Prochlorococcus marinus CUG1415: one gene and its partner. The main gene of each other region encodes a partner of the protein of the gene in region 2 in a complex. Links are inferred from orthologs where the notes say so. Each region holds a gene or a part of one and is shown on either strand. Other genes may lie near its edges. The genes, in order: carB and carA.

The links.
Region 1: the proteins of carA (region 2) and carB are in contact, whole or in part, in a solved structure (PDB 1KEE), measured with the Escherichia coli proteins. The link is inferred for Prochlorococcus marinus CUG1415 from one-to-one orthologs.

Annotation. Positions count from the first base shown.
Region 1 is NZ_JAAORL010000001.1:925,339-929,502, reverse strand. The notes cover bases 219-4,053. They hold carB (carbamoyl-phosphate synthase large subunit), read left to right. Parts: upstream 219-556; coding sequence 557-3,853; downstream 3,854-4,053. Other genes in these bases: HA143_RS05235 (DUF6447 family protein), read right to left, coding at 3,861-4,053; HA143_RS05245 (DUF3318 domain-containing protein), read right to left, coding at 219-448. Outside these bases: more of HA143_RS05245, read right to left, coding at 1-218; more of HA143_RS05235, read right to left, coding at 4,054-4,076; HA143_RS05230 (ABC transporter ATP-binding protein), read right to left, coding at 4,107-4,164. UniProt on the Escherichia coli protein: Large subunit of the glutamine-dependent carbamoyl phosphate synthetase (CPSase).
Region 2 is NZ_JAAORL010000001.1:799,692-803,020, reverse strand. What follows is about bases 208-3,207. They hold carA (glutamine-hydrolyzing carbamoyl-phosphate synthase small subunit), read right to left. Parts: upstream 2,278-3,207; coding sequence 1,138-2,277; downstream 208-1,137. Other genes in these bases: trpD (anthranilate phosphoribosyltransferase), read right to left, coding at 2,277-3,207; HA143_RS04585 (STAS domain-containing protein), read right to left, coding at 706-1,068; HA143_RS04590 (Mini-ribonuclease 3), read right to left, coding at 320-709; rlmB (23S rRNA (guanosine(2251)-2'-O)-methyltransferase RlmB), read right to left, coding at 208-305. Outside these bases: more of rlmB, read right to left, coding at 1-207; more of trpD, read right to left, coding at 3,208-3,326. UniProt on the Escherichia coli protein: Small subunit of the glutamine-dependent carbamoyl phosphate synthetase (CPSase).

The DNA of each region.
Region 1 (4,164 bases), 130 kb from region 2 along the record:
GGATACTGTATCCAAATCTACAAGCAAGATCTATAGCTCTTTCATCAGCAAAAATAGCATCTTGGAGTTTTTTTTCAGAATTATTTTTTATATATAATCGATAGCCTGCAAAACTTGATAAACCAAGAGCAAGTAATAAAAGTAGCCCATCTTGTACCCACAACTCCCCTATCGCTCCTCCAAGCCCTATAGCAAGAGCAGCCATTTCCCATCCATCTCTAGGAATTGTGTCATTTTGAATTTTTCCTACTTCGTGCCAAAATAATAAATTTCTGTGGTCAATTGCAAAGTTATCCCATTCATCTAAATCTATTTGTATTTCTACTTCGTCACGACCAATTTCCTCAAGCGTTATTAAAGGTGGGTCTATAGCAGCAGCAGCTTCAATAAATACCCAACTTTCATTCTCTGGAGGCAACAAACTTTTAAGTCGCTGAAGTTCGCTCATAAATAATTAATTTCTTTCAATACTATAGAAACAAATGTTGCTTTTCAAGTAACTTGATTAAAATCTGATGATTTATAAGTAGCATGAAATAAATGAACGTTTTAAATTATGCCTCAAAGAGGTGATCTTAAAAAAATTCTAATTCTAGGTTCAGGCCCGATTGTTATAGGACAAGCATGCGAATTTGATTACTCTGGCACTCAAGCTTGTAAAGCTTTAAGAAAAGCTGGTTATGAAATTATCTTGATAAATTCAAATCCGGCATCAATAATGACTGACCCTGAGATCGCTAGCAAAACATATATTGAACCATTGACTCCTGAAATTGTCTCTCAGATCATTTTAAGAGAAAAACCGGATGCAATTCTTCCCACCATGGGAGGTCAAACCGCTTTGAATCTTGCCGTTAAGTTATCAGAGTTAGATTTCTTGAAAAAAAATAATGTTGAGTTAATTGGTGCTGACTTAAAAGCTATTAATAAAGCTGAAGATAGAAAGCTGTTTAAAGAATCGATGGAAAAAATAAATATAAATGTTTGTCCATCTGGTATAGCATCTAACTTACATGAAGCTAAAGAAGTATCACAAAAAATTAACTCTTATCCTCTTATAATAAGGCCTGCATTTACTTTAGGTGGTGTAGGAGGTGGAATAGCTTTTAACCTTGAAGAATTTATCGAATTGTGTAAAACAGGTTTAGAGGAAAGTCCAAGTAATCAAATATTGATTGAAAAATCACTTATTGGATGGAAGGAGTTTGAATTAGAGGTGATGAGAGATACTGCAGATAACGTAGTAATAGTTTGCAGCATTGAGAATTTAGACCCAATGGGTGTCCATACTGGAGATTCGATTACTGTAGCTCCTGCGCAGACTTTAACAGATAAGGAGTATCAGAGATTGAGGGACTTGTCATTGAAAATTATTAGAGAGGTAGGCGTTGAAACCGGAGGAAGTAATATTCAATTTGCAATAAATCCTACTAATGGAGAAGTAATTGTAATAGAAATGAATCCTCGCGTGAGTAGATCCTCTGCTTTGGCCAGTAAAGCAACTGGATTTCCCATAGCAAAGATTGCAGCCTTATTATCGGTTGGCTTCACACTTGATGAGATTATTAACGACATTACAAAAAAAACACCTGCATGTTTTGAACCTTCAATTGATTATGTAGTTACCAAAATTCCTAGGTTTGCCTTTGAAAAGTTTAAAGGTTCGTCAAATACCTTAAGCACTGCCATGAAATCCGTAGGCGAGTCAATGGCAATTGGTCGCTCTTTTGAAGAATCATTTCAGAAAGCATTAAGGTCCTTAGAAGTAGGTGTTTTTGGCTGGGAATGTGATTTGCTAGATGAATTTAAGAGCGAGAATCAAATAAAGAATAGTTTAAGAAACCCCACATCGGAAAGAATTCTCATAGTTAAAAAAGCTATGGAGCTAGGGAAAACTAATTCTTTTATTCAAGAAGTTACTAATATAGATTTATGGTTTATCGAAAAATTACGTCATATCTTTGATTTTGAAAATGATATTTTGAAAGGGAAAGAACTTCATGATCTAGATAGAGATTTAATGCTAAATGCTAAACAATTAGGCTTTTCAGATCAGCAGATAGCTAAGTTAACTAATTCTGATTTTTTTGAAGTAAGAAGATATAGAAAAGAATTGAATATATTACCAATATATAAAACTGTTGATACTTGTTCCGCAGAGTTCTCATCCTCAACTCCTTATCATTATTCAACATACGAGGAGTCTTTCTTTAATTTAAATGCTCCAACTTTTGATAGCGAAATTTCGCAAAATAAAGAATCAGAAAAAATCATGATTCTTGGAGGAGGTCCAAACAGAATTGGTCAGGGAATAGAATTTGATTACTGTTGTTGTCATGCGTCATATCAAGCTTCTACAAATGGTTACAAAACAATAATGGTTAATAGTAACCCTGAAACTGTATCAACTGATTACGATACTAGCGATATTTTATATTTTGAACCTGTAACTTTGGAAGATGTACTCAACATAATAGAAGCTGAAAATCCTTATGGTTTGATTATTCAATTTGGTGGGCAAACCCCGCTGAAATTATCATTACCTTTATTTGAATGGCTTAAATCTAATTATGGGGTTAAAACTGGATCAAAAATTCTTGGGACTTCTCCAATCTCTATCGATTTAGCTGAAGATAGGGAGGAATTTACAAAAATACTTGAAGAATTAAGGATTAGGCAACCTTTAAATGGAATAGCGCGTAATCAAAATGAAGCACAAACAGTAGCAAAAAATATTGGATTCCCATTGGTTGTAAGACCCTCCTACGTTTTAGGAGGAAGAGCAATGGAAATTGTTAAAGATGAGAAGGAATTATCGAGATACATCTCTGAGGCAGTCAAGGTATCGCCTGATCATCCAATCCTTCTTGATCAATATTTGAATAATGCCATTGAGATAGATGTTGATGCTTTATGTGATGCAGAAGGTTCAGTTGTAATAGCTGGTCTAATGGAACATGTGGAACCTGCAGGGATTCATTCTGGCGATTCAGCTTGTTGTTTACCATCCATCTCTCTTTCAACATCCACATTAGAGAAAGTAAAGAACTGGACTAAATTAATTGCAAAAAGATTAAATGTTGTTGGTTTAATTAATTTGCAATTTGCAGTTACTAATTTAAATAATAATGAAAACAAATTATTTATTCTTGAGGCAAATCCAAGAGCTTCTAGAACGGTCCCATTTGTTTCAAAGGCCATCGGTAAACCTGTTGCAAAATTAGCTACCCAGTTAATGCTAGGCTTTAGATTAGAAGATATTAATTTTACCAAAGAATTTTCTCCAAAATATCAGGCAGTAAAAGAAGCTGTGTTGCCTTTCAAAAGATTTCCTGGATCTGATACCCTCCTTGGTCCTGAAATGAGATCTACTGGAGAAGTAATGGGTTTAGCTGAAGATTTCGGAATTGCTTATGCTAAATCGGAATTGGCAGCAGGAAATGGTGTTCCTACTGAGGGAGTAGCTTTTTTGTCTACTAATGATTTAGATAAAAAAAATCTTGAAGAAATTGCTAGGGAATTGTTGACTTTAGGATTTAAATTAATCGCAACGAAAGGTACAGCCTCATTCTTGGTTGATTTAGATATTCAAGTTGAAGAAGTGCTAAAAGTACATGAAGGTAGACCAAATATAGAGGATCTAATTCGTTCGGGGCTTGTTCAATTAATAATAAATACTCCTATAGGATCGCAGGCTCTTCATGATGATGCATATCTAAGACGTGCTGCTTTAGAATATAATATTCCAACTTTTACAACGATACCTGGAGCTAAGGCAGCCATTAAAGCAATCAAAGCGTTGCAAAGTAATAGAATTGATATTTACTCTCTACAAGAAATCCATAATTATTAAAGCTTTACTATAAGTTTTTTAGTTTTTCTCTTAATTGATTAGCTAGAGAGTTTCGACTAATTGAAAGTAATTTCAAAGTATCTTCATGCATCTTAAGTTGTGTTTCCGCTATTTGTAGTCCTTTTATAGATTCTTTTATGTCATCAGAAAGTTCATTTATCAAATATTTCTTTCCTTCAAAGGTTAAAACTGGTTTGGAAGAATCATTTGTGTTTTCACTCATGGATTTAACTTTTTAATAAATAAGATAGAGTTATAATTTTTTAATCAATTGTTTTTCACATAATTCTTTATAAATGCCTTTTTTATTT
Region 2 (3,329 bases):
CTATTACTAGTAAGAGCTTCAAAAACTGAATGTTTTCCCCATATCCAATCATCAAAATTTTTTTTGTTAGAAAGATCTTGATAAATATTCGGAGATTTATTAGAAAATTCTAAATTTGATATAGCTATTGGCTTTCTTCTTTTTAAGGATGAATAGTTACTTTTATTTTTATCACTTTTGCTTAAATTGTTAGAACTATTATTTTTTGAAGAATTTGTATTTTTAGAGAAAAAATTAGAATTAGAATTTTTTTTATATTGTTTACTATTTTTTTCAAAATAATTTTTTTTAGATGAGTTTTTCATAGATTCTTTAAATTTTAATTTTCAAGATATTCAAAAATAGTTGATAATCTTTTAGGATCTTTTAAAAATAACCAACCGATAAGAGTTTCAAAACCAGTTGCTCTTGAATATATAGTGGGGTCTGAGGACTTTGGGTATCTCTTTATTTTATTTCTAGCACGTCTAATTAAATCTATTTCATTCTCATTTAGTAAATGTTCAATTTCACTTAAACATTTAGATTGAGATTTAGCTTTTACTTCGTTCACTACTGATAAATGGAGTTCTTTAGATTTCAAAGGGAAATGAACATATCTTAGTCTTTGATGAAGTTCCCATACCGAATCACCAAGCCAAGCAAGTTGAATAACACCTATTTCTTTAGGCGATCCATTTGGAACCAAGTTTTGAATCCAATAATTCAATCTTTTAAATAAGTTAATGCCTCTTCAAGACAAGACTTTAAGTTAAGAAAATCGCCTAAACGAACAAGTTTAATTGTTTGAGCAACTCTCGAATTACCAACAACTGAGAAACCTAACTTTAACTTTTTACATTCTTTAGCAGTCTGAACAAGAGCTCCAAGACCTGAAGAATCTAGAAAATCAATTTTTGTAAGATCAATAACGAATGGAAGTTCATTTTTTAAATTATTTTTAACAAAAGTCTTAAATTGTTTTTCTGAGAAAGCATCAAGCTGTCCTTTAAAAGTAAAAACAATAATATTTGTTTTTACCTCTAGGGTTCCTCTTAAAGAAACCGTTAGCTTCTGGAAATCTTCTATGATCTAATCCCTCCAAAGAATTAATGTTTCAAATGTAATAATCAAATCAAATCAAAAGAAAACAATATGTCAACATCTTTCTAACATTAGAGAAACAAATTTTCCAAATAAATAATCTGAGTCATGTGGTCCAGGTGCTGCTTCTGGATGATATTGAACACTAAATATTGGCTTATTATTAACTTCTAATCCTGCGACAGTATTATCGTTAAGGTTGTAATGAGTTATTTTGACTATGTCCTCTGATAGAGAATTAGGGTCAAGAGCAAAACCATGATTCTGACTAGTTATCTCAATCTGATTATTCATTCCACAAGGATGATTTAGACCACGATGACCAAAAGGTAGCTTATAAGTTGAACCTCCTAATGCCAATCCAAATATTTGATGGCCAAGACAAATTCCAAACATAGGTATTTCACCATGTTCAATAAGTGATCTAGCTAAATCTATACCTTCAGTCACAGAAGAAGGATCGCCTGGACCATTTGAGAAGAATATCCCATCAGGCTTATAAGATAGGACATCATTTAAAGAAGATTGGGAAGGTAAAACTAAAATTTCACAACCATGGGAGACTAGTCTATTTAAAATTGATTTTTTTATACCAAAATCAATTGCTATTACTTTTAATTTATTAGGATTTTCAGAGCATCCTTTTCCGACATTAAAATCTGTTTCTGTAGGATTTCTCCATAAATATTTTTGCTTTGTTGAAACTAATTTAGATAAATTTAATCCTTCCATTATTGGCGTTTCATGTACCATTTTTAAACAACTTTCTACAGTTCTATTTTCAGAATCAAGAACTCCATTCATAGAGCCATTAGATCTTAAAATTTTAACAAGAGCCCTTGTATCAATTCCATAAAGTCCTATGATATTTTTTTTCACTAACCACTGATTAAGATTCTCTAGAGATCTCCAATTACTATTATTGGTTGAATAATTTCTAACAATTATTCCTTTAACACAAATACTTGATTCTGAATCTTCAAGATTAATACCAGTATTTCCAATTTCTGGATAAGTGAATGTTAATATTTGGCCATAGTAACTTGGATCAGTAATGACCTCCTGATATCCGGTCATTCCAGTATTAAAGACTATTTCCCCAACAGCAGTACCCGGAGCTCCAAAAGAAAATCCAGGAAATATAATCCCATTACTTAAAACTAATTTTGCGTTTTTCTTATATGGATTACTCATCAATTTAAATTTAATTCATCTGAGGATAAATAAGTTTTTAATAGTAAAAATTTTTTCCAAGGAGTTCCTTGATTAATTGAAAATAAAGCTTTATTAAAGCCTTCATGCAAATCATCCTCAATTCCTGCTGCCCAGAGGACTAATGCAGCATTTAAAGCAACAACCTCTTTATGCGATTTTGTCCCAGAACCATTTAAAACAGATTTTAATATGTCCTCGTTAGAGTCTTCATCGGATACAACAAGCTTATCGTTTGAAATATTTTCATGATTAAAATCTGAGATATTTATTTTTGAAAAACGTAATTTTCCTTTTTCAACAAATACCAATTTATTATCTCCTTGAAGTGAAGCTTCATCAAGCCCGCCAGAACCATGAACTACTATTACTCTATTCATTCCCATATTCAATAGTGCACTTCCCATTGGCTCCAAAAGATCCTCAGAAGCGACACCTAATACTTGAGCATTAGGTCTTAAAGGATTTACCAATGGTCCAAGTTGATTAAATACAGTTCTTATTCCAAGGGCCTTTCTCAATGGAGCAAGTTTAATTAAAGATTTATGCCACACAGGAGCAAACAAAAAAGTTATTCCAATTTCATTAACGGCAGAGATTATTTTTTCTAGTGAACAATTTAAATTTAAACCAAGATTCAATAAAACATCAGCAGATCCAACTTTCCCACTAGCACTTTTATTCCCGTGCTTAGCAATTTTTACACCACAAGATGCCGCTACAAATGCTACTGCAGTTGAAATATTAAAGGTATTAGCCCCATCACCTCCAGTTCCACAAGTATCAACCATATACAAATTCGGTCTTGCTACTGGCAATTGGCAAACATTTAAGAGTTCCTCAGCCATAGAAGACAATTCAACTCCTGTACAACCCTTAGCTCTTAAAGCGCTCAAAAAAGCTCCTGTTTGAACATCAGATATTTCATCATTAAGCCATCTTTTCATTAACAATCTAGAAGTTAAATCACTAAGGTTTCCTCCATCCAACAAAATATTTAGGATCTCGGGGTTCGAAAGGTTAGAAGGCATTTA